2 regions of the Paenibacillus sp. B01 genome follow, and region 2 is predicted to be linked to the other one. Evidence: riboswitches for the same ligand, from Rfam matches in the RefSeq annotation. Region 2 holds a riboswitch; the other holds the start of a gene.
What was found. A riboswitch is a leader RNA that binds a small molecule or an ion and turns the genes downstream of it on or off. The one in region 2 is predicted to bind glycine.
Positions count from the first base shown of each region.

Region 1 (15,401 bases), 4.3 Mb from region 2:
TCCATATCCCGCTCGATCCGCTCGAGCGGCTGGCCGGTCCGGTCCGCCGCGATGCGGTTGAGCGTCTCGCGCGTCTTCAGGATGCGGCGGGCGGAGATCGCGATGTCGCTCGCCTGCCCTTGCGCGCCGCCGTGCGGCTGGTGGATCATGACCTCGCTGTGGGGCAGGGCGCTGCGCTTGCCTTTTGCTCCCGCGAGCAGCAGGATCGCGCCGAACGAGTACGCCGCGCCGGTGCAGATCGTCTGGACATCCGGCTTCACGAGCTGCATCGCGTCGTAGATCGCCAGCCCGGCTGTCGTCGAGCCGCCGGGGCTGTTGATGTACATGGTGATATCCTTCTCCGCATCGTCCGCCGCCAGGAACAGCAGCTGGGCGATGACCGAGTTGGCGACGGCGTCGTCGATGGCCGAGCCGACCAGGATGATGCGTTCCTTGAGCAGGCGGGAATAGATGTCGTAGGAGCGCTCGCCCTTGGCGGTCTGCTCGACGACGTACGGCACGTGGTTCATCGGGATTCCTCCTCGTAAGCCGGGCCGCTTCAGGGGCGGTCGGCCGATGGTTTGCTTTTTGCCCCCGGTAAACGAACCGGCGCCACCCGAGGATACGGGGCTGCGGGAGAAATAAATTTTGCCGGTTCGCGTATCCTTTCGAGGCGGCCGTTCGTTTACCGAATACCGAGATCCGCACGCTGGAAAGGAGCTGCCCGCATGGACGCAATTCGCATGGCCGCCGAGGAGGAGCGCAGCGCCCTTCGCCGCTACTGCCTCGCCCTGGCCGGTTCGCGCTGGGACGCCGAGGACCTGGAGCAGTCCGCCTGGTGCCGCGCGCTGGCCTACCCCGGCTGGGAGGCGCATGCCAACCGCGAGGCGCTGCTGCTGCGCATCGCGCGCAATCTGTGGACCGACCAGCAGAGGAAAAAGGCGCTGCACCAACGCTCCTTGCCGGAGCTTGCCGCAGCCGAGCCGAACCGGGAAGCAAGCGGCGAGGCCGCCGGCGGGTGGGAGCTGGAGACGATGCTCCACTCTCTGGGCCGGCGGCTGACGCCGCTGCAGCTGGCGGTGTGGCTGCTGCGTGAAATGCACGGCAGCAGCATCGCCGAGACGGCGCTCCGCCTCGGCATGACCGAGGGCGCCGTGAAGGCGGCGATGCACCGCGCCCGCCGCGCGCTCGGCGCGGTCCGCCGCGACCTGGCCGCCGGCGGGCTGCGCGAGCCGGCGGACGAGTCGCTGCTCGCGCGCGTGCGCGGCCTGGCGGCGGCGCTGCGCACGGGCGACGCCGCCGCGATCGCGGCGCTCGCCGAGCAGGAAGCGCTGGAGCCGGCCGTAGCCGCCGCCGCGCTGGCGGGGCGCGTGCAGGCGCGTGCCGCGGCCGGCGCAGCCGCCGTGCCGGCGGAGGGCCGCGGCGCGGGCGATGGCGCGCCGCAGGCGCAAGCCGGCTGGAACGCCGTTTCCGATGCGGTCGCCCCGCAGGCGCTTGCCGCCTGGAGCGGCGTCGGTGCCTCCTGGAACGGAGCTTCCGCAGCCGGCTATCCCGCCGGTCTGGCCGGCTGCGCCATCTGGGGCTTGGCCGGTTAAGCACGGCCCAAGCATAAAAGCCTTCCCGAGCCTCTGATCGAGGCGGGAAGGCTTTTTGCTGCGCGCGGCGGCATCGCGGTCGGCGGACGGTCTTTTTCGCATCGCGCTCTCGAGGGGAATGCAAGTTGGTTCGCCAACCGTTTCTCGGAGGTCGACAGCAACGTGATGCGTCGTCGGTTCGTCCGGAGTGGCAGCACCAGGGAGTCGAGAATGCCTTGACTGGCGGAACTCCGGTGCACTAGCACAACCAGGGAGTCGAGAGTGCCTCGGTTGGCGGAACTCCGGCGCATCGACACAACCAGGGAGTCGAAAGTGCCTTGGTCTGCAGAATCCCGGCGCATTGACTCAACCAGGGAGTCGAGAGTGCCTTGGATGGCGGAACTCCGGCGCATCGACTCAACCAGGGAGTCGAAAGTGCCTTGGTCCGCAGAATCCCGGCGCATTGACTCAACCAGGGAGTCGAGAGTGCCTTGGCTGGCAGAATCCCGGCGCACCAGCACAACCAGGGAGTCGAGAGTGCCTTGGTTGGCTGAACTCCGGCGCACCAGCACAACCAGGGAGTCGAGAGTGCCTTGGCTGGCAGAATCCCGGCGCATCGACTCAACGAGGGAGTCGAAAGTGCCTCGGTTGGCGGAACTCCGGCGCATTGACTCAACCAGGGAGTCGAGAGTGCCTTGGATGGCGGAACTCCGGCGCATCGACTCAACCAGGGAGTCGAAAGTGCCTTGGTCCGCAGAATCCCGGCGCATTGACTCAACCAGGGAGTCGAGAGTGCCTTGGCTGGCAGAATCCCGGCGCATCGACTCAACGAGGGAGTCGAGAGTGCCTCGGTTGGCGGAACTCCGGCGCATTGACTCAACCAGGGAGTCGAAAGTACCTTGGCTGGCGGTCCCCCGGCGCGTCGACACAACCAGGGAGTCGAGAGTACCTCGGTTGGCGGAACTCCGGCGCGTCGACACAACCAGGGAGTCGAGAATGCCTGGGATGGCGGAACTCCGGCGCGTCGACTCAACCAGGGAGTCGAGAGTGACTTGGATGGCGGGACCCCGGCGCGTCGACACAACCAGGGAGTCGAAAGTGCCTTGGATGGCGGAACCCCGGCGCATTGACTCAACCAGGGAGTCGAAAGTGCCTTGGATGGTACCCCCCCCGGCGCATTGTCTCAACGAGGGAGTCTAGAGTCCCTTGGTCGGCAGAGCCCCGGCGCGTCGACACAACCAGGGAGTCGAGAGTGCCTTGGATGGCGGAACTCCGGCGCATTGACTCAACGAGGGAGTCGAGAGTGCCTTGGTTGGCGGAACCCCGGCGCATTGAATCAACCAGGGAGTCGAGAGTGCCTTGGCCCGCAGAACCCCGGCGCACCAGCACAACAGGGGGTCCAGAGTGCCTTGGCTGGCGGTCCCCCAGCGCCCCTTCGCTAGCGCCCGAGGAACCCGCCCTCCGAGCGGATCGACTGGCCGGTGATCCACTGGGCCTCGTCGCTCGCCAGGAAGGCGAGCGCGCGGGCCGCGTCCTCCGGCTGTCCGATGCGGCCCATCGGGAACAGCGGCAGCAGCTGCCGCTTGAGCTCGTCCGACATCCAGCCGGAGTCGGTCGGGCCCGGATCGAGGCCGTTGACCGTGATGCCGAGCGGAGCGAGTCCGGCGGCCAGCGGCTCGATCAGGCCCGCCAGCAGCTGCTTGGTCGCGAGGTAGGCGAGGTTGTCGGCGTCCGGCCCTTTGGACAGCAGGAACAGGATGCGTCCCGCCCCGCCGGCCTGATGCGCCTGCTCGAAGCGGCGCGCGAACTCCATGCTAAGCAGGGCCGGAGCCCGATTGTTGACGATATAATGCCGATCCAGCGACTCCTGCGTCAGCGTCCGGTAGCTGGTCGGCGCGCAGTAGCACGCGTTGTGGATGATGATCGAGGGCAGCCGTCCGAGCGCGCGCTCGGCTTCGTCCAGCACCTGCAAGGGCACGTCCGGGTCCATGAAGTCGGCCTCCATCTGCCCGGCCCGCACGCCGATGCCCTCCAGCTCCTGCTGCAGCCGGTCCGGCCAGCCTTCCTGCAGGCCGCAGCCCTCCTCCGCGTCGTAAGCGCGCCAATGCGTATAGAACAGATCGGCGCCGCCCTCCGCCAGCGCGCGGCAGATCGCTGTGCCGATGCCCGCCTCCCGGCTGACGCCGGTGACGAGAGCCGCCCTTCCTTTCAACGTCATGCGCATCTCCTCCTTCTGCAACCAGCATAAGCCCCAGAGGCGTCGGAGAGTAGGGGGGCGAACGGCTAAAGCCGAACTTGCCCTCCTAGTTCCATCGCCTGGGCTGCCGAGCGGTTGAGGCCGAACTTGCCCGCCCGGGTTGAAGCCGGCTGTCCTCCTGCATATAATGAGAAGGCACAGCGGATGATGGCAGCGGGAGAGATTGCCTGCATGATCGAGGCAGCGCCGAAGGAGCAACCTGCACGCAGGGGAATCTCTCAGGCAAAAGGACCTTTGCCGGACGCAGCTCTGGAGAGCATTCCGCGCCGCCTTGCGGACGGCCGAGCGGGCATCCAAGCCCGGTCCGGCCGCAGGGCGGCGCGTCGGAATCACCCAAGGGGAAACTTCATGGCGCCGGCATCGCGGCGCTGTCGGGGGCAACTCTCAGGTACAAGGGACAGAGCGGTGGAATACGGGGAAGCAAAGGGCTCGCACGAGCCTTTGTTTCGACGCATTCCGCCGCCCTGTTCCTTTTCATTTCAGCCACTAAAAAGGAGGAAGCGCATGCGCTTCAAGGATGTCTTCTCGATCATCGGGCCGTCCATGGTCGGCCCGTCCAGCTCGCATACCGCCGGAGCGGCGCGCATCGGGCTGGCCGCCCGCAGGCTGCTCGGCGCGATGCCGGAGACGGCTCGCGTCTCCTTCTTCGGCTCGTTCGCCGCGACCTACCAAGGCCACGGCACGGACACGGCCGTCGCCGGCGGGCTGCTCGGCATGCGCACCGACGATCCGCGCCTGCCGGATGCGGTCGAGCTCGCCGAGGAGGCGGGCATGGACCTGACCTTCCGCGAGGGCAAGGGGCTGTTCCCCCATCCCAACACCGTGCGGCTCGACCTGCAGGCGGCGGACGGGCGCAAGCTGTCGCTGCTCGGCACCTCGATCGGCGGCGGCAACGTGGAGATCGTCGAGGTGAACGGCTTCGCCGTCAAGTTCGGCTGCTCCTGCCCGGCGCTGCTCGTGCGCCATCGCGACCAGCCGGGCGTCATCGCCGGGCTGACCGCCGCCTTGGAGGAGGCGGGGCTCAACATCGCCGGCTTGTCGCTGAGCCGGATGGAACGGCAGGGCGAGGCGCTGGCGGTCGTCGAGCTGGACGGCGAGGCGGCGGTGACGCTGCTGGAGCGGGTGCGGCGGCTGCCGCATGTGCTCGGCACCGATTACGTCGATCTGAACGGAGAAGAGGAGGAGATGGCGGATGAACTTTCGGACGCTGAAGGAGCTCAGTGAGCGCTGCCGCGAGAGCGGCCTGTCGATCGGACGCCTCATGCTGCAGCAGCAGGCCAAGGAGTCGGGACGCGAGGAAGCGGCGGAATTCGCGACGATGAAGGAATACTACGGCATCATGAAAGACGCCGTGCATAACGGCCTGACCCGCGACACGACGTCGCGCAGCGGACTGACCGGCCTCGACGCTCAGCGGGTCGCCGCCTACAACGAGAGCTCCGAGCCGAGCCTCGGCGGCGACGCCGGACGGGCGATGGCGTACGCGCTCGCCGTCTCCGAGGTGAACGCCTCGATGGGCCGCATCGTGGCGACGCCGACGGCGGGCTCCTGCGGCATCATCCCCGGCGTGTTCGTCAGCTCGCAGGAGCGGTTCGGCTGGGACGACGACATCATGACCGAGGCGCTGTTCGCCGCGGGCGCGATCGGCTACGTCATCGCCAACAACTCCTTCGTCTCCGGCGCGGAGGGAGGCTGCCAGGCCGAGGTCGGCTCGGCCATCGGCATGGCGGCGGGCGCGCTCGCCGAGCTGCGCGGCGGCACGCCGGAGCAGGCGGTGCATGCCGTCGGACTCGCGCTCAAGAACACGCTCGGCCTCATCTGCGATCCGGTCGGCGGGCTCGTGGAGATCCCGTGCATCGTGCGCAACGGCTTCGGCGCGGTCACCGCGCTCGCCGCGGCCGACATGGCGCTGGCCGGCGTGCGCAGCGTCATCCCGAGCGACGAGGTCGTGCAGGTCATGCTCGAGGTCGGCGCGGCGATGCCGGAGAAGCATCGCGAGACCGCCGGCGGCGGACTGGCCCAGACGCCGACTGGCAAAAAGCTGATGGAGGACCTGCGCAAGAAGAAGCGGCGCTAGCGGTTTTCGAATGCGGCCAACCGTGCCGCCGGTTAAAGGAATATCGCAGCAAAAAGCTCGGCGAGACGACCTCGCCGGGCTTTTTCGGCTCTTCGCCGACCTCGGTCCGAGGGCCTAAATTCATGCCGGACGAGCAAGTTCAGGTGAAAAGCGGAATAAACTGAAAGCGGATACATCAATCAGGCGCCCGGCTCCGGGACCGGCAGAGGCCTGTCCCTGGTCCGGGCGAAGTCCAGCATGTCAGGAGGAATGGCGGAGTGGTCAAATTCCGAAGGATCGGCTTGCCGTTGCTGTCGCTCGCCCTGGTCGCCGCCGGCTGCGGCGGCCCGGCTCCAGCCGAGAATACGAAGACGCTTACGCTCTGGTACTGGAACCGCAGCCTCGACGACGGACTCATCCAATCGGTCGAACAGAAGTTTCCCGGCATCAAGATCAACGCCCAGAAGATCGGAGGCGACTTCAAGTCGAAGCTGAAGACGACGCTCGCCGCCGGCACGGACGGACCGGACATCGTCGCCTTCAACGACTGGGTCTCCGAGCTGTTCGTCAGCTCGGACCGCTTCTACGATCTGTATGAGCTCGGCGCCAAGGAGATCGAGCCGGACTTTCTCGACTGGAAATGGAACTTCGGCGTCACCGCGGAAGGGACGATGATCGCGCTGCCGATCGATACCGGCCCGACCGCGCTGTTCTACCGGGCGGATCTGTTCGCCGAGGCCGGCCTGCCGTCCGAGCCGGCCGACGTCCAGCGGGAGCTCGGCACCTGGGAGAGCTACCTCCAGGCGGGCCGGCAGCTCCAGGACCATTTTGGCGGCAAGGTCAAGCTGCTCGACAATGTCAAGAACATCTACACGCAGTTCAACGCCCAGTCGGACCGCATCTACTTCTCCACGGACGGCGAGTTCATCGGCGACAAGCCGGAATCGTCGGTGAAAAAGGCGTGGGATCTCGCCGTCCAGGCCGCGCGGATGAAGCTGGCCGGCAACGCGGACGCCTTCACGAGCGAGTGGAACGCCGCCATGAACAACGGCAGCATCGCCTCCTTTGTCGGCGCCGTCTGGATGAAGGAGATCCTGGAGCAGGGCGCACCGGATACGGCCGGCAAATGGCGCGTCGCCCGGGCGCCTGGGGGAGACGGCAACAACGGCGGATCGTTCCTCGCCATCATGAAGTCGAGTCGCTATCCGAAGGAAGCGTTCGACGTCATCCGCTACCTGCAGAGCCCCGACAACCAGATCCGGACGTACAAGAACATCAACCTGTTCCCGTCCGCGGCGAAAGCGCTGGACGATCCCATCCTGCAGGAGAAGGAGCCGTTTTTCGGCGATCAGGCGACTGGGCAAATCTTCGCGGAATCCGCTCGGGGCGTCAAGCCCGCTTATTTTGGAGACAAATTCACCAATGTGAACGGCATCGCCCTGCGCGAGCTGAACTCGGTCGCCCTGCAGGGCAAGGACCCCGACAAGGCGTGGCGCGACGCGCTGAGCCGGATCCGCAAGGAGCTGCTGCGCTGACGGGCGCGGTCCGCCGGCCGCCGCATCCACAGACCAATGGCTGACAGGAGGTCATCCGATGGGAAAACCTATGCTGAACCCGGAGCCCGCCCGCGTCCCCTCGTCCAGACGGACCGAGGGCGGCCTGGCCGCCCGCATCTGGAAGCATCGCAAGGAATACCTGGCCATATCGCCGTTCTACATTCTGTTCGCGGTATTCGGCTTGTTCCCGATCGCCTTCTCCATGTACCTCTCCTTCCAGAAATGGGACGGAATCGGACGGATGAGCTACAACGGCTTGAACAACTACCGCTTCATGCTGACCGATCCGGAATTCTGGAGAGCCGTCGGCAACACGCTGCTGATCTGGATCTACTCGACGATCCCGATGCTGTTCCTCGCGCTCGTCGTCGCCTTTCTGCTCCACTCCTCGTTCGTGCGGATGCGGACGCTGTACCGCGTCGGCTACTTCCTGCCCAACGTCACCTCGCTCGTCGCGGTGGCGATCGTCTTCGGCACGATCTTTTCCAACAACTACGGCTTGCTGAACTACACGCTGAACCTGCTCGGCCTGAATTCCATCGAGTGGCTGAACCGCACCTGGGGCATCCAGCTCGCGATCTCCGTCATGGTCATCTGGCGCTGGGCGGGCTACAACGCGATCATCTACCTGGCCGGGCTGCAGAGCATCCCGACCGTGCTCTACGAAGCGGCCAAGATCGACGGGGCTTCGGGCGTGCAGGCGTTTTTCCGCATCACCGTTCCGAACCTGCGGCCGATCATCCTGTTCACGCTCATCACCTCGACCATCGGCGGGATGCAGGTGTTCACCGAGCCCCAGGTGCTCGTCGGCAACGACGGCGGCGCCGGGGGCGGCGGCCTTACGATCGTCCTTTATCTGTACCGGGAAGCCTTCGTGCACAACTATTTCGGCTACGGCGCGGCTGTCGGGTGGGGGATGTTCATCCTGATCGCCCTCTTCTCCATCGTCAACTGGCTGTTCGTCCAAGGCCGGCCGTCCCATGACCAGGGGGTGAAGTGAGATGAAAGCCCGATCGATCCTGCTGCATGTCGGCCTGACGGCCGGACTGCTGCTCTCCGTGTTCCCGTTCTACTGGCTGCTCGTCATGGCGACCCGCACGACAGCGGACATCTACAGCTTCCCGCCGAAGCTGTGGTTCGGCACGAAGCTCGGGGACAACGTCTCCCGCGTGTTCGAGAACATCGACTTCTTCGGCGCGTTTTGGAACACGCTGTTCGTCGCGACGGCCTGCGCGGCGCTCGTGCTGTTCTTCGACTCGCTGGCGGGGTTCACGTTCGCGAAGTTCGAGTTTCCCGGCAAAAAAATCCTGTTCGTGCTGCTGCTCGCCACGATGATGGCCCCGGCCCAGCTGTCGCTCGTGCCGTCGTTCGTCATCATGGCCAAGCTCGGCTGGGTCGGCTCGTTCAAGGCGCTCATCATCCCCGGCATGGCCAACGCATTCGGCATCTTCTGGATCCGGCAGTACGCCCAGGAGTCGGTGCCGAGCGAGCTGCTGGACGCGGGCCGCATCGACGGCTGCGGCTTCTTCCGCCTCTATTGGAACGTGGCGCTGCCGATCCTGCGGCCGGCGCTGTCGTTCCTCGGCGCCTTCACGTTCATCGGAGCGTGGAACGACTACCTGTGGCCGCTCATCATCCTCACCGACGAGAGCAAGTACACGCTGCAGGTGGCGCTCGCCTCGCTGAACGGCATCTATCTGTCCGACTACTCGATGGTGATCGCCGGCACGCTGCTGGCCGTCATCCCGCTCATCGTCCTGTTCCTGTTCGTCAGCAAGCAGTTCATCTCCGACATCGCCGCGGGCGCGATCAAGAGCTGACGCTTTCCTGCCGGGATAAGTCGAGCCGATTGATAAATGGATCTGTAAAATAAATTGCAAATACTCCTTCTGAATCGGCTATCAAGGCTGTCGATGGAAGGACATCGGCTAACTTCTCCGCACCTCTGGTGGATCATGCGACGTTACTCGGGATGCGAACAATACAGTGGAAATTGCTTGTGATTGACAAAGCAACCTTTTCGAGGAAATCGCGTCTACTCATTTGAGAATATGATCCTTATCTTGAAAGGGCTGAGAAAATTGTCTCGTCGAATCCAAGTACTCTTTCTGGCATTGATCGTCGGACTGTCTGTTTTTGGGGCCGGGTTGGCAGGGGCTGCTAAAGCTCCATCGAATAACGACGGAATTCATCGCCCTGCGATTGTCATCAACGGCAAGGTTGCCGAGCTGAAGGCCGTGATCCCGCCAAGCGGGTCGGCGATGGTTCCGTTTCGTTCCTTTTTTGAAGCTCTGGACCTGAATGCTGAATTCGACAACAAGACCAAAACGGTGACCGCCAAGAACGAAACGACAACCGTTACTTTGACCGCCGGCAAAATGACCGGGACGATCAACGGCAAGGAAATCAAGCTCATTCAAGGTCCGTCATTGTCAGACGATGATGACTTGATGTATGTCAATGTGCGATTCATCGCCGAAGCATTTGGCGGAATTGTCGGCTTTGACAAGAGCACGCTTACGGTGACCCTTGATTTTGATTAAGATCAACTTGAGAAAGGGACCTTCCCCGCCCATCAGGCGCGGAGAGGTCCCTTTTTCGGTCGAGATCGTTCGGCTGCGGGGGCGATGTCGTCCCCTTCCAGTACTATTCCATTTCTAATTCGACCTCCTTTCTTCGTCCCCTCTCATCCGCATGCAGGCCATTGACACCGAGCCCGGCCATCTCTTATTCTTCCTTTGACCTGTCGAACGGGTGTTAGCCTAACGGAAGAGGATGATCCAACATGATGAACCGGACCGCGCCGGCCCCGATTTCCAGCGCTTCCTTCGAGAGCGCCTTCCAGCAGGCGGCGACGACGGAGAACCGGACGGCATTCCAGTATCTGATGTCGCTGTACAAGGGGAACTTCCTCAACCTGACGATCTCGATCGTCTTTTTCCTCGTCAAAAGCCTGCCCGTCTACGTGCTGCCGATCGTGACGGCCAACATGATCAACATCGTCGCGCAGCCGGACCAGCACAGCCTGCGGGAGCTGTGGATCAACTTCGCCGTGCTGATCGCCGTCGTCCTGCAGAACATCCCGACCCACGCCGCCTACGTCAGCTTCCTCAGCCGCGCGATCCGCTCGGTCGAGGCGGGCCTGCGCGGCGCGATGGTGCGCAAGCTGCAGCAGCTGTCGATCAACTCGCATCGCGAGCTCGCCGCCGGCCGGCTGCAGTCCAAGGTGCTGCGCGACGTCGAGGCCGTCGAGGGCATGAGCAAGCAGCTCATGCTGGCGTTCATCCCGGCCATCTTCAACGTCGTCATCGCCTTCGGGCTGACGCTCTACTCCAACTGGCTCGTCTCGCTCTTCTACGTGCTGACGGTGCCGGCGGCGATCGGCGTCATGCAGATGTTCAAGCGGCGCATCCGGCAGAGCAATCGCGAGTTCCGCAAGGAGATCGAGACGATGAGCAGCCACGTCTCCGAGATGGTGGAGATGATCCCCGTCACCAAGGCGCACGGGCTCGAGCAGGTCGAGATCGACCGCATCGACACGACGCTGCGGCGCCTGCAGGGCAAGGGGTACCGGATGGACCTCGTCGAGGCGTACTTCGGCGCCTCCGGCTGGGTGACGTTCCAGATCGTGCAGGTCGTCTGCCTGCTGTTCACCGCCTATCTCGCCTATACGGGCAGCATCCCGGTCGGCAACATCGTCATGTACCAGGGCTACTTCGGCATGATCCTCGGCTCGATCACGGCGCTCATCAACGTCTACCCGATGATCGCCAAGGGCACGGAGTCGATCTCCTCGATCACGGAGATCCTGCGCTCGACCGACATCGAGGACAACGCCGGCAAGCTCAAGCTGACCCGGCTGAGCGGGGAGTACCGCTTCGAGGACGTGCAGCTGAAGTTCCCGGACGGCGACCAGCATGTGCTCGAGGAAGTATCGCTCGACGTGCGCGCGGGCGAGTGCATCGCGTTCGTCGGGGAGTCCGGCGCGGGCAAGTCGACGATCCTCAACCTCGTCATCGGGTTCTTGAACCCGACCTCCGGACGGGTGCTCGTCGACGGCGTGCCGCTGTCCGCGCTTGATCTGTCCGAGTACCGCCGCCATCTGGCCGTTGTGCCGCAGACGAACATCCTGTTTTCCGGCTCGATCCGCGACAACATCACCTACGGCCTGCAGGGCATCACGGAGGAGCAGGTGATGGAGGCGGTGGAGCGGGCGCATCTGACCGAGATGGTCTCGCGCCTGCCGAAGGGCATCGACACGATGGTCGGCGAGCATGGCGGCAAGCTGTCCGGCGGCCAGCGCCAGCGGATCGCGATCGCCCGCGCGCTCGTGCGCGATCCGAGCGTCATCCTGCTCGACGAGGCGACGTCCGCGCTCGACAACGCCTCCGAGCATCATGTGCAGCAGGCGATGCAGCAGCTCATCCAGGGGCGCACGACGTTCATCGTCGCCCATCGCCTTTCGACGATCCGCCATGCGGACCGCATCGTCGTCATGAAGCGCGGACGCATCGCCGAGGTCGGCACGTTCGACGAGCTGATCGCGCGCAAGGGCGAATTCTACAACCTCAAGCAGCTTCAGATGTAGGCTTGGAGTATATGGTTTAAATAGTGCAAAAAAGCCTGCCGAAGCGGCAGGCTTTTTTTGCTTGATTTAAATCTGGACCGCGCATGCGGGAGTTCCGCCGCGCGCGTGAGCCGAGCAGGTTCAGCTTTTTTTGCGCAGCTCGAAAAACTCGCATTGCGCCCGCGCGTGGTAGGCGAGATCGGCGACGCCCGACTGCAGCACGACGGTGCGCTCGTCGAAGCGCACGATGCAGCTGCCGGACTCGACCATATGGTCGTCGCGGAAGACGCGGACCGGGATGCGCTCGTCGAGCGCTTCCTGGAAGTCGGCATCGGTATGGAGAGGTCGGATATAGGCCATGGCGGCGGCGCTCCTTTGCAAAGGGGGATGGCCCGGATCGGGCTTGGCTCCGGCCATTATACCATAGCTCAGGGCAGCTCGATATCGACGCTGCGGCTGGCCGCATTCCAGGAGACGGAGATGCCGAACGCCGCGGTCAGCGCGCGGATCGGCACGTAGGTCAGCCCGTCGCGCAGAATCGGCTGCAGCTCCGGAGCGGCGAGCTTGCCGTCGATCCACAGCTGCGGGAAGGAGTAGGCGCCCTTGCGCGGAGCGGGCGGCTCGGAGCGGATGAGCGCGCTCCACGACGCCTTGTCCCAGACGACGGACTTGCCGGCGAGCTTGGCGATGGAGCGCAGCGGCAGCAGGGCGCGCCCTTCCCGCAGGATGGGCCGCAGCGCCGCGTCCAGCGCGGGCTTGCCGTCCACGGACAGGAACGGCTCGGCGGCGGGGAGCAGCGACATCTCCCCTAACGTTCGGCTGCCATTGCCTCCATAGGCGACGTATAGGCTGAGAGAACCTTTTGATTCAAGGAATTTCATCGTTCCATCCTTTGCTTTGCCATAGGCGGGCAGCGTGATGGAGAAGTCGTAGTAGCCGAATTGCTGCGTGCCTGTGCCGATCAGCAGGGAGTGGTCATAGGGATAACCGGATGAATCCGAGGAGGAGGAATAGGTTTCGGCATTTGGCGTCCAATACACAAAGAGCTCCGGGGAGAAAAGGAGCGGATCATGTCCTTTCAGCCGAATCTTCTCTCCGAAGCGAGCGGTCGCGGGAATCTCGGCGATTTCCTCATTCCTGACGAACAGCGAGCTGTAGTCTTTCGACACGCTGATGTCGTCAAGCTGCAGGAAGGTGGAGCCGGATTCCAGGTACAGGCCGCCGGTCGAGCCGAAGATGGAGGCATCGCCCTTATTGGAGAAGGTCAGGCTGAGTCCATAGAAGAAGCTGTAAGGCGTAGAATCGAAAGCCTTGACGGGCTTGCCTTTCTTCGCAAAGGCTTGCACCATCCCGCAAACCTTCTTGATCCGCGCGGCATCCTCCTTGCGGGCTCCGTACAACTGGTCGTCGACGCCGCTTGCCCCGCCGATTAGCACCGACTTCAGCGTGCTCGGACCGCAGGACGCGGCCAGCTCCTTAAAGGAGGTCGCTGGCGTGGGAGAAGCAGTCGGCTTGACGGCCGCTGCGGGCGCTTGGGACCCTGCCGGCTCGGCAGCCGCTGCGGGCGTCGTAGCCGAGCCGGACAGCAGGAGCACGGCGAGCAGCATTCCGAGCGCGCTGCGGCCGGCGCGCCTCGTTCCGAGGGGGGCTTTTGCATGAGCATGGCGGACAGGCTTCATAAGCTCATCTCCTTTGATCGGTCATTCGGGCAGTCTCTGCTCCTCGGCCGGCGCGACGAGCTCGACCTTGATCCGGTCCGGATCCTCGAAAAAGAGGATGTACGTCCCCGCCCCGCCCGCATGGGGATGGCGGTCTTCATAGAGCAGGTTCATTCCTCTGGCGCGGACTTCGTCGGTCAGCCGGTCCACCTGCTCGCGCGAGGCGGCGTGGAAAGCGAGATGGTTCAGTCCGACCCGGGCACGGTGGTACGGCACGTCCAAGTATTTCTCTTTCGCTTGCACGAACACGAGGTAGGTCGAGCCGTGCTTCCAGCTGCGGCCCTCCGGCCATTCCTGAAAGGGCTCGTACCCGAGCTCGCCGAGGAACCAGCCCCAAAAGGAAGCGGACTTTTGCAGATCGGAGACATATAGTTCGATGTGATGCAGCATGAATTCTCTCTCCTTGGCGCTGTAGTGGAGCCTGAGGAGCGGGGCTCTTATTTTCCTTTCCTTTAGACGTAAAGGGAATGGAAAGGTTTCTGTGATCTTCCAAAATCCGGATGAACTGTGATAGGGTAGGGCGAGGAGGGATGCATCTATGGATCTGGAGCGGGAAGTGCAGGACTTGAAGCGGCGGGTCGAGGAGTTGGAGGAGCGGGAGCTGGCGACGTCGGAGCGGGGATATGGGCCGGTCGGGCGCAGGGACACCGGGCTCGGGGGTAAGTTTTTAATCGGCATCGGCATCGGCGCGGCCGTGCTGGTTCTACTTCTATTTACGATAGGCGTCATTCAGTTCATCCGCGTTTGAGGAAAGAAAAGTCCAAAAGCCCATCCGGCGGGGAAACCCGTTTGGGTGGGCTTTTGACGCGGAACGGCAAGGCAATGGGCCTCGCGGCTGGACTCGGGGCGAATGCCGGAGCGATCAGCAGCCGAGCTCTTCGTGCCGGACGCTGGAATCCTCGATCTGGATCGTGCAGTGGCGGATGCCGTGCCCGTCCCGCAGGAGGGCGATCGCCTGCTGCAGGACGCGGCGGCTGTCGGCGTCGTCCTCGACGAGCAGATGGCAGGTCATGGCGTCGAAGCCGGAGGTGATCGTCCAGATATGGAGATCATGCACGTCGATGACGCCGGGCAGCGACTCCAGCTCGAGCTGCACCCGCTGCGTGTCCACCGTCTCGGGAGCGCCTTCCATGAGGATATGGACGGTGCTTCGGAGCATGCCCCAGGCGCTTTTTACGATCAGCAGCGACACGAGCACGGAGATCGCCGGATCGGCCCAGTACCAGCCGAACGCCCACATCAGCGCCCCGGCCGCGATCGCGCCGACCGAGCCGAGAGCGTCGCCGAGCACATGCAGATAGGCGCTCTTCAGGTTGACGTTGCCCTTCACGTCGCCCTGGCGCATCAGGAACCAGGCGCTGGCGAGATTGGCGAGCAGCCCGACCGCGGCGATTAGCAGCATCGAGCGGCTGGCGACCGTCGGCGGCTCCCAGAATCGGCCCCAAGCCTCGACGACAATGAAGATCGCGATGGCGATCAGCGTCGCGCCGTTGAACAAGGCGGCCAGAATCTCGAACCGGCGGAAGCCGAACGTGCGCTTCGGCGAGGAAGGGCGGGCGGCGAAGCCGACGGCGACGAGGCTCAGCAGCAGCGCGCCGGCGTCGCTGAGCATATGGCCGCTGTCGGACAGCAGCGCCAGGCTGCCCGTCGCCAGGCCGCCGACGAACTCCAGCACCATGATGCCGGTCGTAATG
Region 1 covers NZ_CP045802.1:496,920-512,320, forward strand. The annotation lists gene clpP (ATP-dependent Clp endopeptidase proteolytic subunit ClpP) at 1-509, opposite strand, end outside; gene GE073_RS02205 (RNA polymerase sigma factor) at 708-1,574, shown strand; gene GE073_RS02210 (SDR family oxidoreductase) at 2,992-3,771, opposite strand; glycine riboswitch at 3,955-4,054, shown strand; gene sdaAB (L-serine ammonia-lyase, iron-sulfur-dependent subunit beta) at 4,315-5,034, shown strand; gene sdaAA (L-serine ammonia-lyase, iron-sulfur-dependent, subunit alpha) at 5,003-5,887, shown strand; gene GE073_RS02225 (ABC transporter substrate-binding protein) at 6,145-7,401, shown strand; gene GE073_RS02230 (carbohydrate ABC transporter permease) at 7,460-8,422, shown strand; gene GE073_RS02235 (carbohydrate ABC transporter permease) at 8,424-9,242, shown strand; gene GE073_RS02240 (copper amine oxidase N-terminal domain-containing protein) at 9,426-9,965, shown strand; gene GE073_RS02245 (ABC transporter ATP-binding protein) at 10,208-12,010, shown strand; gene GE073_RS02250 (hypothetical protein) at 12,131-12,349, opposite strand; gene GE073_RS02255 (copper amine oxidase N-terminal domain-containing protein) at 12,418-13,668, opposite strand; gene GE073_RS02260 (VOC family protein) at 13,690-14,097, opposite strand; gene GE073_RS02265 (hypothetical protein) at 14,246-14,455, shown strand; gene GE073_RS02270 (cation diffusion facilitator family transporter) at 14,570-15,401, opposite strand, start outside.
Region 1: another riboswitch for glycine. It lies ahead of sdaAB (L-serine ammonia-lyase, iron-sulfur-dependent subunit beta); the one in region 2 lies ahead of gcvT (glycine cleavage system aminomethyltransferase GcvT).

Region 2 (15,401 bases):
GCATCGCCTTCGCGACCGGCAGCCATTTATGCACCGCGAGCAGGTTGTTGATCCTCATGCCGATGATGAAGACGACAAACGATCCTTCCATCTCCGCCGTGAATCTTCCCGGGTAAATCTGCGTCATTTCAACCCACCCCTTTATTTATCAATCAATAAATACATCTCCGAAAGAAAAGCCGCATCGATGCGGCTCAGCCTTCAAACGAGGACTCCATGCAGGCCAGCATCTGCTCTTGCAGGGCCAGAAGCTCCGCGAGCGCGATCGCCAGGCCCATGCCGATGAACGAAATGGCCTTGAACTCCGGGTCCGGCAAGCCTGCCCGGCGGAAGCGCTCCCCGATTCGCCGATGGATGAGTGCGAACTCCTCGCTGACGAAATTTCGGATCGTCGGGTCCGAGATCGCATGGGCCGTCATGCAGAGCAGCACCTCGCTGCGGCAGCCGCTGGCGAGCAAGCCGTAAAACGCCTGGCCCATCGCTCCCTCCAGCTCCGCCGCCGGCGCATCCACCTCGGCGAACGCCGACTTGATCCGCTCCGCCGCGCTCTCCAGGACGGCGAGGTACAAGGCTTCCTTCGACTTGAAGAAATGGAACACATAAGGCTGGGTTACGCCTACCGCGCGGGCGACATCCGCCGTTGTCGTCTTGTAATACCCCTGCTCGGCAAACAATGCTGCCGCTGCATCCAAAATCTGACGCCGACGGTCTCCCGCTTCCCCTTTTGCTGGTGTCATCCTCGTCTCCTTTTATTTATTAATTAATAAATAACCGATTCGAACCCAGCTGTCAACTGGCTCTCGCATCAGCCTGTCTCTAAATATGGAAAAGCCCGCATCCTCTAGGATACGGGCTGATCTGCGGCAGAGCAAGCCGAATGCCGGCATTGCTCCGTCAATGCATCGGACCTTGCGGACCGCCTTCCGGGCTGCTGACCTTGACGCGCTTGATGAAAAAGGAAAGCAGGAGGCCAAGCCCGGCGAAAGCGATCGTCATCAGAAACGCGCCTTGCACGCCTTGCGTCATCGCTTGCGGCAGCTTGCTCAAATAATCCGCCGGCGCGATGCCGTTGTCGGCATAATACGCTTTTTGGCCGGCGCTCAGGACGCTGATCGCCAGCGCGGTGCCGATCGCTCCGGCCACCTGCTGGAGCGTGTTCATGATCGCCGTGCCGTCCGGATAAAGCTCGCGCGGCAGCTGGTTGAGGCCGTTCGTCTGGGCCGGCATCATGATCATCGAGATGCCGATGAACAGCAGCGAATGCAGCACGATGATCTCGCCCTTGGACGTCGTCGGCTCGATGCCGGTCATGAGCCAGAGGATGGCGATGACGAGCACCAGCCCCGGGATGACGAGCCAGCGCGGCCCGTACTTGTCGAACAGGCGGCCCATGATCGGCGACATCAGGCCGTTGACGAGCCCTCCCGGCAGCATCAGCAGGCCGGCCGCAAGCGGCAGCAGCCCCATGCCCGTCTGCAGATAAATCGGAAGCAGCATGACGGTCGAGAGGATGATCATCATCGAGACGAAAATGATCAGCGTTCCCATCGTGAACATCGGATAGCGGAACGCGCGCAGATTCATCATCGGCTGCTTCATGCGCAGCTGGCGGAGGATGAACAGCAGCAGCCCGACCGCGCCGAGAGCGATGCCGATGATGACTTTGGGGCTGCTCCAGCCATGCTCCCCCTCGCCCGCGCTGCTGAAGCCGTAGACGATGCCGCCGAAGCCGATGCTCGACAGCGCGATGGACAGCAGGTCGATGCGCGGACGGGTCAGCTCGGACACGTTGCGCATGAAGACGATGCCGAAGATCAGCGCGAATACGAGCAGCGGCAGCGCCGTCCAGAAGATCGTCCGCCAGGACGAGTACTCCAGGAACAGGCCGGCGATCGCCGGACCGACAGCCGGCGCGAACATGATGACGAGGCCCATGATGCCCATCGCCGTTCCGCGGCGATGCGGCGGGATGATGACGAGCACCGTATTGAACATGAGCGGCAGCAGCAGGCCGGTGCCGACCGCCTGGATGAGACGGGCGATGAGCAGCACCTCGAAGCCAGGCGCCAGCGCGGCGAGCAGCGTGCCGACGATGGAGAACGACAGCGATGCGATGAACAGCTGGCGCGTCGTGAACCATTGAAGCAGCAGTCCCGAGACCGGAACGAGAATAGCAAGCACGAGCAGGAAGCCGGTCGTCAGCCATTGAATGGTAGCCGGCTCCACGTTGAAGAGAGCCATCAGCTCGGTAATGGCGATGTTCAGCGCAGTTTCGCTGAACATGCCGATGAAGCCGCTGATGAGCAGCGCGGCCATGATCGGTACGACTTTGAATTGCGGCGCTTCTTCCTGCGGGGAAGCGGCGGCCGACAGCGTTTGTTCCACAGTGGTCCCCTCCTAGGCTTTTTCAGCCTTTGTCTAGTCTGGTTCGACCGAGGCCGGCATGGCCTATGGCCGGCAGGTCCTTTTCATCTTACCCATATTGGACCGGCGAGAGCAATTAATGATTTTGTTTACAGTCGTTCTTTACCGAAAAAAGAAATGAAAAAACAGGGATGGGGCATGCCCCATCCCTGCTTCGCCAGGTCTTGCGCGGGAGCCGATTGCCTCCCGGAACGCGCGCCTGGTCAGTCGGTCCGCCCGGCGTAAGCGTCGGCGTCCAGCAGCGACGCCACGAGCTCGGCCGCGCTGCCGTCCGTCTCGATCTCAAGCATCCAGCCGCCGTCATAAGGCTCCGAGTTGACGAGCTCCGGCGAATCGGAGAGCGCGTCGTTCACCTTCGCCACCGTGCCGCTCACCGGCGCATAAAGGTCCGATACCGTCTTGACCGACTCGATCGTGCCGAGCGGCTGTCCCGCTTCCACCCGATCGCCGGGCCGGGGCAGCTCGACAAAAACGATATCGCCGAGCTGATGCTGCGCATGGTCGGTAATGCCGATCCGGACGGCGTTCTCTCCCGCTGCGGATGCCCATTCATGCTCCTCCGTGTAGCCCAAGCCTTGACGAATCTCACTCACTGGACGCTCATCCTTTCTCCTCGGCCTCGAAGAGCCGTCTATGCGGAAAGCGTAAACGATCGGCGGGAAGCCTGTCAATCTTTGCCGTTCCCGGAACGAATGGTTATTGACACCGGGTTGTCCGATCCGGCAAACTGGAAGAGATCGTAAATAAGCGGATGAGCGCAGCGGGAGAGATCGCCGGCAGTTCAAGGCGGCGCCGAAGGAGTAACCTTGACGTAGCGCAGGGGAATCTCTCAGGCAAAAGGACCTCTGCAGGACGCGACTCTGGAGAGAACGAGCGCTTTTTCGCGTCCGGCAGCATGCCGGCGGGCGGTCGTCACCAAAGGGGAAACCTGCCGCCGGCAGGCCGAAGCGATTCGGAGGATCGGCATCGGGGCAACTCTCAGGTACAAAGGACAGAGCGGAAAACGAGCCGGCAGGCATGTCTTCGGACAGCCTGACCGCGTTTTCCGCCCTGTCCTTTTTTTGCGGATCGACAATTTCGCCACACGACTGAATCGCGAGGAGGAACCTTGCATGGCCAACCTGCGCACGACTCCGCTCCGCCCCGTCTATGCCGAGACCGGCGAGCCGCGGTGCATCGACTTCGGAGGCTGGGAGCTCCCGGTGCAGTTCAGCGGCATCATCCGGGAACACGAGGCCGTCCGCCAGCGGGCCGGCCTGTTCGACGTGTCGCATATGGGCGAATTCCTCGTCACGGGGCAATTCGCCGCCGACTTCCTGCAGGCGGTCACGACCAACGACATCCGTCGGCTGCAGGACGGAGAAGCCCAGTATACGCTTCTCTGCCGTCCGGACGGCGGCGTCGTCGACGACCTGCTCGTCTACCGCATCTCCGAAGACCAGTATCTGCTCGTCGTCAATGCCTCCAACATCGAAAAGGATCTCGCCTGGCTGCAAGAGCATCTGATCGGCGACGTGACGATCGAGGACCGCTCGGACGAAACGGCGCTGATCGCTCTCCAAGGACCGCTGGCCGCCGAGATTCTCGCCCGCTGCACGGACGCTCCGTTTGCCGAGCTCAAGCCGTTCCGCTTCCTGCGGGAAGCCGACGTATGCGGCGTCAAGGCGCTGCTCTCGCGCACCGGCTACACCGGCGAGGACGGCTTCGAGCTGTATGCCGCCTCCGGCGATGCCGTGCGCCTGTGGCGCGGCCTGCTGGCGGCAGGGGCTCCGCTCGGCCTGGAGCCGGCGGGGCTCGGCGCCCGCGACACGCTGCGGCTCGAGGCGAAGCTCGCGCTGTACGGCCAGGAGCTGTCGGCCGACATCACGCCGCTCGAGGCCGGACTCGGCTTGTTCGTCAAGCTGGGCGGCGAGCCGTTCGTCGGCCGCGACGCGCTGCTGGCGCAAAAAGCCGCCGGCGTCCCTCGCCTCCTCGTCGGCATCGAGCTGCTGGAGCGCGGCATTCCGCGCTCTCATTATCCCGTGTACAGCGGAGAAACGCGCATCGGAGAGATCACCTCCGGCACGCAGTCCCCGACGCTGAAGCGCAGCCTCGGGCTGGCGCTGATCCAGGCCGAATATGCCGCGGTCGGCACCGAGCTCGAGGTCGAGATCCGAGGCAAGCGGCTGAAGGCCGCCGTCGTTCCCGCCCCATTTTACCGAAGAACGGCGCCGCCGGCCCGAACCGACAAGGAGTGAGCCCTCAACGATGACCAGTCCCCACCGCTACATCCCGATGACCGAGCAGGATCAAGCCGAAATGCTGGAGACGATCGGCGTCTCCTCGGTCGAAGAGCTGTTCCGCGACATCCCTGCCTCCATCCGCTACTCCGGCACGCTGCCGATGTCCGGCGCGCTCGACGAATGGTCGCTGATGCGCCATCTCAAGCAGCTCGCCGGGCGCAATGCCGACGCCGACACGGCCGTCAGCTTCCTCGGCGCCGGCCTGTACGACCACCATATCCCGGCCGTCCTGCCGCATCTGGCCGGGCGCTCCGAATTCTATACCGCGTACACGCCTTACCAGCCGGAGATCAGCCAAGGCGAGCTGCAGGCGATCTTCGAGTTCCAGTCGTACATCTGCGAGCTGACCGGCATGGCCGTCGCCAACGCGAGCATGTACGACGGCGCGACCGCGCTCGCCGAAGCGGCAGCGCTCGCCTCCGCCCATACCCGCCGCAAGCGCGTCGTCGTCTCCCGGGCCGTGCATCCCGAAGCGCGCGAGATCGTGCGCACGACGGCACGCGGGCTCGGGCTCGATGTCGTCGAGGTCGGACTGCGGGACGGCCTGACCGATCCCCAGGCGCTGGCCGCGGCGGTCGACGAATCGACCGCCGCCGTGCTCGTGCAGTCGCCGAGCTTCCTCGGCACGGTCGAGGATCTCGCCGCGCTCGGCACGCTCGCCCATGAGTCCGGCGCGCTGTTCGTCGTCAGCGCCAATCCGCTCTCGCTCGGCCTGCTGGAAGCGCCGGGCGCGCTCGGCGCGGACATCGTCGTCGGCGACGCGCAGCCGCTCGGCATCCCGAGCTCGCTCGGCGGCCCGACCTGCGGCTACTTCGCCGTCGCCGAGCCGCTCATGCGCCGGATGCCCGGCCGTATCGTCGGCCAGACCGTGGATCGGGACGGCAAGCGCGGCTTCGTCCTGACGCTGCAGGCGCGGGAGCAGCATATCCGCCGCGAGAAAGCGACGAGCAACATCTGCTCCAACCAGGCTCTGCTCGCCCTGTGCGCCAGCATCTATCTGAGCGTCATGGGCAAGACGGGCTTCCGCAAGACGGCGGAGCTGAATCTGCGCAAGGCGCGCCATGCGGCCCGGACGCTCGGCGGGCTGGAAGGTTTCTCCCTTTCCTTCGCCGATACGCCTTTCTTCAACGAATTCGTCGTAAAGCTTCCCGAAGGAACCGACCTGCGCCAGCTCGAGCTCGCGCTGCTGGAAGAAGGCTTCCTCGGCGGCTACGACCTGGGCCGGTCGTATCCCGAGCTCGCGGGGCATATGCTCGTCGCCGTCACCGAGAAGCGGACGCGCGAGGAGATCGAAGCCTTCGCCGCCGCGCTCGACCGGCTGACCCGAAAGGAGGCGCTGACATGAGCCAACCGAATCCGACCCCAGAGCGTCTGGCCGAGCTGCGGCTCGCCGGCTCCGTCGACGTGAAGCCCGAAAAGGCGCTCATCTTCGAGATGAGCCGCGCAGGACGCGAGGCGTTCTCGCTGCCGCCATGCGACGTGCCGGAGGACGAGGAGCTGGCCGAGCTGCTGCCGAACGGCCGGCTTCGCCGTAATTCCGCTTCGCTGCCGGAGGTGTACGAGGTCGACGTCGTCCGCCACTATACCGAGCTTTCCCGGCGCAATTTCGGCGTGGACAACGGCTTTTACCCGCTCGGCTCCTGCACGATGAAGTACAACCCGAAAATCAACGAGGACGCGGCCAAGCTGCCCGGCTTCGCCCGCATCCATCCGTATCAGCCGGAGGAGAGCATTCAGGGAGCGCTCGAGCTGCTCCATACGCTGCAGGACGATCTCGCCGCGCTGACCGGCATGGACTTCGTGACGCTGCAGCCCGCCGCCGGCGCGCACGGAGAGTGGACCGGGCTCATGATGATCCGCGCCTACCACGAGAGCCGCGGCGAAGCGCGCTCCAAGGTCATCGTGCCGGACTCCTCCCACGGCACGAATCCCGCCAGCGCCACGACCGCGGGATTGGAGACGGTGACGGTCAAGTCGGGCCCCGACGGCCTCGTCGACCTGGACGCGCTGCGCGCCGCCGTCGGCGCGGATACGGCCGCGCTCATGCTGACGAACCCGAGCACGCTTGGCCTGTTCGAGGAGCAGATCGTCGAAATCGCCGAAATCGTGCATGAAGCCGGCGGCCTGCTCTACTATGACGGCGCCAACTCCAATGCCATCATGGGCATCGCCCGTCCCGGCGACATGGGCTTCGACGTCGTGCATCTCAACCTGCACAAGACGATGAGCACCCCTCACGGCGGCGGCGGTCCGGGAGCGGGTCCGGTCGGCGTCAAGGCGCATCTCGTCCCGTTCCTGCCCAAGCCCGTCGTCGCAAAGCGCACGGACGGCAGCTACTACTTCGACTTCGACCGTCCGCAGTCGATCGGCCGCGTCAAGTCGTATTACGGCAACTTCAGCATCCTCGTCCGCGCCTACACGTACATCCGCTCCTACGGTCCGGAGGGGTTGCGCCGAGTGAGCGAATGCGCGGTGCTGAACGCCAATTATATGATGGCACGCCTTGCCGAGGCATTTGAAATTCCGTATCCTGGCGTCTGCAAGCATGAGTTCGTCCTGTCGGGACGAGGGCTCAAGGCGTACGGCGTGCGGACGCTCGATGTCGCCAAGCGGCTGCTCGACTTCGGCTATCACCCGCCGACGATCTACTTCCCGCTCAACGTGGAGGAGTGCATCATGATCGAGCCGACCGAGACGGAGAGCAAGGAGACGCTCGACGGCTTCATCGACGCCATGCTGCGCATCGCCCGCGAGGCGCGGGAGACGCCGGAGCTCGTCATCAACGCTCCTTATACGACCGTCCTGCGGCGGCTCGACGAGACGCTGGCCGCGCGCAAGCCCGTTCTCAATTGCTCCTGCTGAAAAAAGCTTCTCCGGAGAGGATTCCTCTCTGGAGAAGCTTTTTTGGTCGATGCGGCGGCGGCGTCCGCTCCATTCCGCGTCAAAGGGCACTCGATGCCCTCCCGCCTCCTCGCTTGCGGCTCAGCGCGGGCCTGTCAGCTCCAGCATCGCCTCGATGATCGCCGGCCAATCATCCGGATGGATCTCATGACCCGCTCCTTCGAGCGGCAGCAGCCTGGCATTGGAAAGAGCGTGCTCTAGCGCGAGCCCATGTGCGTAAGGAAGGACCGGATCCTCCGTTCCGTGGACGATCAAGGCGGGCTGCCGGATGTCTTCGGTGCGCGCCACATCCTCTTCTCCCCCGCCCAGGAGCATATGGTTGCCCATGCTCGGCAGAGATTCGGCAAGGCTGATTTCCTGACGGACGAGCCCGCGAATTCTGGACTCGTCGAGTTTCCGCTGGCTTCCGACGATCAGTCTCCATTTTTCAACGCCGAACTGTTCCGCCGCATGAGCGTCCGACAGATCCAGGGAAGCGGACCGGGTGAAGAACTCGATCACCTTGTCTTCCATCGCAGGAAGGCCTTCCGTGTAATTCGAGCTCGCGATCAGCGTCACCGTCAGCACCCTCTCCGGATGCCGGACAGCCGCCAATTGGCTCAGATAGCCGCCCAGCGACATCCCCGCCAGATGAGCTTTCTGAATGCCGTATGCATCAAGGACCCGCATCGCATCATCTGCCATATCCGCCATAGTGTAGCCCATCGTTCCTAGCGGCCAGCTCGACGACCTTCCCGTATCCCGGTTGTCGTACCGGATGACGAACCGTCCTCCTGCCGCCAGAAGCTCGCAGAATTCCTTTTCCCACCATACCATCGAGGCCTGCGAGCCCATGATCAGCAACAGCGCCGGATCTCCAGGCTTGCCGAATGATTCCGTCTGCAGCTTCACTTCGTCGGCTTGAATGAGTCGTTCCATGTCCATTCCTCCATTGGCTGATGCCCTTACCATTGCCGCGGTTCGCGTGAACTCCATCCCGCGGTATGATACAGTTTAAGAATCATCTTCATTTTACGCTTGGCATAGGAAGGAACGTTTCCGCTCATGATCCATAACCGCTTCCCCGGCCTGCTCCTGCTCGACCGCATGGACGACTGGTCCGAGCCGGACGTCCTCTACTCGTTCGCGCTGGACGAGCTGCTCTGCCGGCGCGTCGGAGCGGACGGCGTGCCCGTCCTCCATCTGTGGCGGCATCCCGCCGGCTTCGTCATGGGACCGCGCGACAGCCGTCTGCCGGAAGCCGCGCGCGCTTCCCGCGAGCTGGAGCGGCTCGGCCTCTCGGTCGCCGTCCGCAACTCCGGCGGCGCCGCCGTGCCGCTCGATCCCGGCGTCGTCAACGTCTCGCTCATCCTGCCGCTGCAGGGAAAGGCATCCGCCCGCTTCGAGGACGACTTCCAGCTCATGTACGAGCTGATCGCCGCCGCCCTCGCCGACACCGGCGTCCAGGTGGACAAGGGCGAGATCGTCGGAGCCTATTGTCCGGGCGATTACGATCTCAGCGTCGGCGGACGCAAGTTTTGCGGCATCGCCCAGCGCCGGCTGTCCAAAGCCTATATCGTCCAGGCGTTCGTCAATGCCGGCGGCTCCGGCGAGGAGCGAGGCCGTCTCGTCCGCCAATTTTACGATGCCGCCGCCGGCCCCGGCGCCGCGAGCTATCCGCTCGTCGAAGCGTCGGTCATGGCGAGCCTCGAAGAGCTGGCCGAGCTATGGCCGGATGCGCCGCGCCTGTTTGCCGAAGGAGCCGCCAGCGTCGCGCTCGGCCCGCGGACGGAGCAGGAGGCCCGATTGCCCGAGAGCCGGCTACCCCGGCCAGAGGAGATCCGGGAGCTCGCCGCGACGATGCGGTCCCGCTACCCGATCGGTCCTGCGCAGTAGACAGCCGAGCTCATGCGAAAAATCCGACTTTGCCCGAAGCGGAAGCGGACATCCAGCTTCCGTTTTTGGCATGCTCGATTTCCTGCCGAATCGCGCGGAGCAGGGGCTCCGTCTCGACTCGCCCTTGTTCCTGCCAGTAGAACGCGGCTGCCGCGACCAGCTCCTCGAGCTGCGCATAGGAAAAGCCTTTCGTCCGGTCGGCCAGCTCCTCCAGCTGCCCGTCGCCGAACAGCAGGCCGCGGCTCTGCCGCTGGAGGAACTCCGCGCGGCATGCGCGGGTCGGCTCGGAGACCTCGTACGCGCGGTCGATGCGCCCCGGCCTTCCGATCAGCGCCGGATCCACCAGTTCGGGGTAATTCGTCGTCGCGATCAGATAGATTCCTTCGTGCGTCCGCAACCCGTCCAGCTCGCCCAGAAAGACGGAGCGCAGCTCCGGCCGCAGCCCCTCCAGGTCCTCGATGATGAGCAGCATCGGCGCCATCTCCGCCGCCCGCCGCAGCATCTCCCGAATGCTCTCCGTGCTCGTATGCTCCGAAAGCTGCCAGCTCATCGCCGGCACGCCCGCCTTCGAGGCGAGCGCCCGGACGAGGCTGGTCTTTCCGTTGCCCGGCTTGCCGTAGAGCAGCATCCCCCGCCGGTAGGCCAACCCGAACTGCTCGTAGAACGCTCCCCCCGATTGAAAGAAAGACGATACCGACCGTTCCAGCTCCAGCCGCAGCGAGTCCTGCACCGGCTCCCAGCGCTCGATCCGATGCGGCGCCAGCTCCGACACCGTGCCTTCCTCGCCATCGCAGCAGAGCAGCAGCTTGCCGGTCATCCGGCTCCGAAGCCGTTCGCGGGCATGAACCAGGAACCGCCGCAGCGATTCGTCGCTCTCGGCGAACAGGTAAGGCTCGAGCGACCGGCCGATCACGCGCGGCATCGGGAGTCGGACGAGCGCCACCTTCCATTCCGGGTAATAAAACAGATGGTTGTCGAGTGACGGATAGATCCGGATCTCAGCCGAGTCCCGCTTGACGCTTCGGCTTTCCATCGTTTCGAAGACTCGCGCCAGCACTTGCAGCTCGGCGTTTTCTTCGGCGAGATCCTGCTCCAGCAGGCTCCAATAAAGCTCCAGCTGATCCTCGTCCTTGTACACCGCGAATTCCGATCCGCATCGAGCTTGCAGCAGATCGCGGATCATGCGCAGCAGCTGCCTGAGCTCCTGGGCCGATGCCGCCGATGCGGAAGGTCCGGCGGATCCATGGTCGCCGGCAACAAGCGAGCGCGGCGGCGATCCGGCGGCAGCCCTCGGGACCGGCAACGCCGATCCGGCGGCAGCCGCCGGTATGCGGGCGAGGTTCTCCCCTCCATTCCCGCCGTGAAGATTCCAGTCATTGATCACGTTTCATTCACCTTTTCTTTCCTGATCTAGGGGGATATTTCAAGTCGAAGCGTACAAAAAAAGCCACGGACTCCGTCCGTGACTTGAAATCGCCTCAGGCTCCGCATGGCAGCAAAGGACGCGTCTGTCCTTCCTGCATCCTCATGCCGTTACAGCCCTCGCCGCGTTTCCGTCCGTGGAGACCTCCGGTAAATCATGCTCCGGTCCTTTGCCATTGCTGCCGCTGCAGCTCTCTTCGCCATCTTCATCATCTCCGAACGCCTCCTCCTGTTTGTCGTTACCTGTATTCTAGGACGTGGACCTTGTCCCCGTCAATGAGCGGAGGCGGTAGAAAATGGATTAGGCTCTTTTCCCCCTCGAGCTTCCGCGCTCTGCCGCGTTGTCTCGACCGCTTCTTATCGCCTTGTCCCAGGGGTATAATAAACCTATCCGATTTGCCTGCGGCAAACCGTCTTAATCAAGGAGGTACATACCGATGTCCTATGAGACTTATTTCAGCACCCGTCGGGAGGAGCAGCTCGAGGAGCTGATGCAATGGCTGCGCATACCGAGCATCTCCGCCATCTCGGCCCACGCGGGAGATATCCAATCCGCGGCATCCTGGCTCGCCGATACGCTTCGCCGCGCTGGGCTCGAAAACGTCGAGATCATGCCGACAGCCGGCCATCCCGTCGTCTACGCCGATTATATCCATGCTCCCGGCAAGCCGACCGTGCTCGTCTACGGCCATTATGACGTGCAGCCCGTCGATCCGCTGAACCTATGGCAATCGCCTCCGTTCGAGCCGGAGATCCGCGAAGGCAAGCTGTATGCTCGCGGCGCGACAGACGACAAAGGCCAAGTCTTCCTCCACATCAAAGCGATCGAGGCCATTCTTCGCGAGGAAGGCACCCTTCCGGTCAACCTCAAGCTTTGTCTCGAAGGCGAGGAGGAAATCGGCAGCCCGCATCTGCCTGCTTTCCTCGAGACGCATAAGGACAAGCTCGACTGCGATGCGGTGCTCGTCTCCGACACATCGCTGCTCGAGCGCGGACGTCCCGCGATCTGCACCGGCCTGCGCGGCCTCTGCTCGATGGAGGTCGCTGTCCGGACCGCCAATACCGATCTTCACTCCGGCACATACGGCGGCGCCGTTCCCAATGCCTTGCATGCGCTTGTCGAGCTGCTCGCTTCCCTCCATGATCCGGACGGACGCGTCGCGGTCGACGGCTTCTATGAGGGCGTGCCGGAGCTGTCTCCTCTCATGCGCGAGGAATTCGCCAAGCAGGGGGTCGATGAGGACAAGATCCGCACCGGCCTTGGCCTGGATGCCCTGTACGGAGAAAAGGGCTATACGTTCGTCGAGCGCGTCGGAGCCCGTCCGACGCTGGAGCTGAACGGCGTCTATGGCGGCTTCCAAGGGGAAGGCACCAAGACGGTCATCCCGAAAGAAGCGCATGCGAAAATCACCTGCCGCCTCGTCGGGGACCAGGATCCGCAAAAAACGCTCGACCGCATCGAGAAGCATCTGAAAGACCGCGTTCCATCCGGCGCCCGCTTGACCGTCAAGCAAATCGAACGAGCCTTCGCGTTCAATATCGATCCGTCCCATCCGATCCTGCAGAAGGCTGCCGACGCTTACGGCCGCGTCTACGGCACCCGCGCCTTGTTCACCAAGGACGGCGGCTCCATTCCGATCATGGCCGCTTTCTCCCGCGTGCTCGCCGCTCCGGTCGTGCTCATGGGCTTCGGTCTCGACGACGAGAACCTTCATGCCCCGAACGAGCACTTCAACCTGGAGAACTTCGACAAAGGCTTGCTTACGGTCGTGGAATTCTTGAAGTCTCTGTAAGGACCTTTGGACCATCCCGTAGAAAGCCTTAAAAACTAAGGGCTGTCCTGCGAAGTCGTCACGTCGACTTTGCGGGACAGCCCTGTTTCTTTGCGGTATTTAGCCTGAAAATAAAAAAGGCCTTGCCGCTGGGCAAGACCGTTCGTATTCACAGATGGAGCGGGTGATGGGAATCGAACCCACGCTATCAGCTTGGAAGGCTGAAGTTCTACCATTGAACTACACCCGCAAAAAATGGTCGGGATGACACGATTTGAACATGCGACCCCCTGGTCCCAAACCAGGTGCTCTACCAAGCTGAGCTACATCCCGTTGTATAAATGGCGTGCCCGGAGAGATTCGAACTCCCGACCTTTTGATTCGTAGTCAAATGCTCTATCCAGCTGAGCTACGGGCACGTATGGAGCGGAAGACGGGAATCGAACCCGCGACCCTCGCCTTGGCAAGGCGATGCTCTACCGCTGAGCCACTTCCGCAGATGGTGCGGTCAAGAGGACTTGAACCTCCACGTCATTGCTGACACTAGAACCTGAATCTAGCGCGTCTGCCAATTCCGCCATGACCGCATGATAAAAGGTGAATCTTGTTTCGCCTGGCAGGGCGAAAGGAAAATGGTGCGGTTGAGAGGACTCGAACCTCCACGGGCGTACGCCCACTACCCCCTCAAGATAGCGTGTCTGCCATTCCACCACAACCGCATATGAAGTTGAAAAGTGAGCCATGAAGGACTCGAACCTTCGACACCCTGATTAAAAGTCAGGTGCTCTACCAACTGAGCTAATGGCTCTTAATGGCTGGGGATCCAGGGTTCGAACCTGGGAATGACGGAGTCAAAGTCCGTTGCCTTACCGCTTGGCTAATCCCCATCAGGAAATCAATGGGGCGATCGAGGGGAATTGAACCCCCGAATGCCGGAACCACAATCCGGTGCGTTAACCACTTCGCCACGATCGCCATGGATATAATCCATGCCGCCGAGAGGACTTGAACCCCCAACCTACTGATTACAAGTCAGTTGCTCTACCAGTTGAGCTACAGCGGCAAAGAATAAATGGCGGAGCTGACGGGATTCGAACCCGCGGTCTCCTGCGTGACAGGCAGGCATGTTAGGCCTCTACACCACAGCTCCATATTGGTTGCGGGGACAGGATTTGAACCTGTGACCTTCGGGTTATGAGCCCGACGAGCTACCGGACTGCTCCACCCCGCGGTAGTTCATGGTGGAAGCTGAGGGGATCGAACCCCCGACCCTCTGCTTGTAAGGCAGATGCTCTCCCAGCTGAGCTAAGCTTCCATGTTGGTGACCCGTAGGGGATTCGAACCCCTGTTACCTCCGTGAAAGGGAGGTGTCTTAACCCCTTGACCAACGGGCCGTATGAAGTTGGAGAAAGAACGGAGAGAGAGGGATTCGAACCCTCGCACCACTTACGCAGTCTAACCCCTTAGCAGAGGGTCCCCTTGAGCCACTTGGGTATCTCTCCAAATCAAGAAATGTTGCTACGGAGAAGGAGGGATTCGAACCCTCGATACGCGGTTAACGTATACACGATTTCCAATCGTGCTCCTTCGACCACTCGGACACTTCTCCTTATGGCTCCCCGAACAGGACTCGAACCTGTGACAACTCGATTAACAGTCGAGTGCTCTACCAACTGAGCTATCAGGGAACAAAAAGCATGGTGGAGCCAAGGAGGATCGAACTCCTGACCTCCTGCTTGCAAGGCAGGCGCTCTCCCAGCTGAGCTATGGCCCCATATGTAAGTATGTAAGCCTTGCGTTCTCAAAGCTTGCGCCCTGAAAACTGGATCGAACGAAATGCCGTGCTGACCGGCTGTTCTTGCTAAGTAGGATAAGCCCTCGACCGATTAGTACTCGTCAGCTGCACACGTTGCCGCGCTTCCACCTCGAGCCTATCGACCTGGTCGTCTTCCAGGGGTCTTACATACTGGGAAATCTCATCTTGAGGGGGGCTTCGCGCTTAGATGCTTTCAGCGCTTATCCCGTCCGTACGTAGCTACCCAGCGGTGCTCCTGGCGGAACAACTGGTACACCAGCGGTACGTCCATCCCGGTCCTCTCGTACTAAGGACAGCTCCTCTCAAATTTCCTACGCCCACGACAGATAGGGACCGAACTGTCTCACGACGTTCTGAACCCAGCTCGCGTACCGCTTTAATGGGCGAACAGCCCAACCCTTGGGACCTACTTCAGCCCCAGGATGCGATGAGCCGACATCGAGGTGCCAAACCTCCCCGTCGATGTGGACTCTTGGGGGAGATAAGCCTGTTATCCCCAGGGTAGCTTTTATCCGTTGAGCGATGGCCCTTCCATTCGGTACCACCGGATCACTAAGCCCGACTTTCGTCCCTGCTCGACTTGTTGGTCTCGCAGTCAAGCTCCCTTATGCCTTTGCACGCTTCGAATGATTTCCAACCATTCTGAGGGAACCTTTGGGCGCCTCCGTTACATTTTAGGAGGCGACCGCCCCAGTCAAACTGCCCGCCTGACACGGTCCCTTCACCGGCTTCACGGTGACAGGTTAGAACTCCGATACGATCAGGGTGGTATCCCAACGGCGCCTCCTCCGAAGCTGGCGCTCCGGCTTCCTAGGCTCCCACCTATCCTGTACAGATCGTACCAAAGTCCAATATCAAGCTGCAGTAAAGCTCCATGGGGTCTTTCCGTCTTGTCGCGGGTAACCTGCA
Region 2 covers NZ_CP045802.1:4,807,153-4,822,553, forward strand. The annotation lists gene GE073_RS20595 (DUF4188 domain-containing protein) at 1-127, opposite strand, end outside; gene GE073_RS20600 (TetR/AcrR family transcriptional regulator) at 195-737, opposite strand; gene GE073_RS20605 (DHA2 family efflux MFS transporter permease subunit) at 895-2,316, opposite strand; gene gcvH (glycine cleavage system protein GcvH) at 2,628-3,017, opposite strand; glycine riboswitch at 3,176-3,279, shown strand; gene gcvT (glycine cleavage system aminomethyltransferase GcvT) at 3,537-4,661, shown strand; gene gcvPA (aminomethyl-transferring glycine dehydrogenase subunit GcvPA) at 4,672-6,051, shown strand; gene gcvPB (aminomethyl-transferring glycine dehydrogenase subunit GcvPB) at 6,111-7,568, shown strand; gene GE073_RS20630 (alpha/beta fold hydrolase) at 7,689-8,525, opposite strand; gene GE073_RS20635 (lipoate--protein ligase family protein) at 8,652-9,482, shown strand; gene GE073_RS20640 (AAA family ATPase) at 9,493-10,866, opposite strand; gene GE073_RS20645 (dipeptidase) at 11,342-12,697, shown strand; tRNA gene GE073_RS20650 (tRNA-Gly) at 12,853-12,926, opposite strand; tRNA gene GE073_RS20655 (tRNA-Pro) at 12,933-13,009, opposite strand; tRNA gene GE073_RS20660 (tRNA-Arg) at 13,019-13,095, opposite strand; tRNA gene GE073_RS20665 (tRNA-Gly) at 13,099-13,173, opposite strand; tRNA gene GE073_RS20670 (tRNA-Leu) at 13,177-13,263, opposite strand; tRNA gene GE073_RS20675 (tRNA-Leu) at 13,310-13,395, opposite strand; tRNA gene GE073_RS20680 (tRNA-Lys) at 13,412-13,484, opposite strand; tRNA gene GE073_RS20685 (tRNA-Gln) at 13,489-13,563, opposite strand; tRNA gene GE073_RS20690 (tRNA-His) at 13,576-13,651, opposite strand; tRNA gene GE073_RS20695 (tRNA-Thr) at 13,667-13,739, opposite strand; tRNA gene GE073_RS20700 (tRNA-Asp) at 13,750-13,826, opposite strand; tRNA gene GE073_RS20705 (tRNA-Met) at 13,831-13,907, opposite strand; tRNA gene GE073_RS20710 (tRNA-Val) at 13,916-13,991, opposite strand; tRNA gene GE073_RS20715 (tRNA-Glu) at 13,996-14,070, opposite strand; tRNA gene GE073_RS20720 (tRNA-Ser) at 14,091-14,178, opposite strand; tRNA gene GE073_RS20725 (tRNA-Ser) at 14,198-14,285, opposite strand; tRNA gene GE073_RS20730 (tRNA-Asn) at 14,289-14,364, opposite strand; tRNA gene GE073_RS20735 (tRNA-Ala) at 14,375-14,450, opposite strand; rRNA gene GE073_RS20740 (23S ribosomal RNA) at 14,543-15,401, opposite strand, start outside.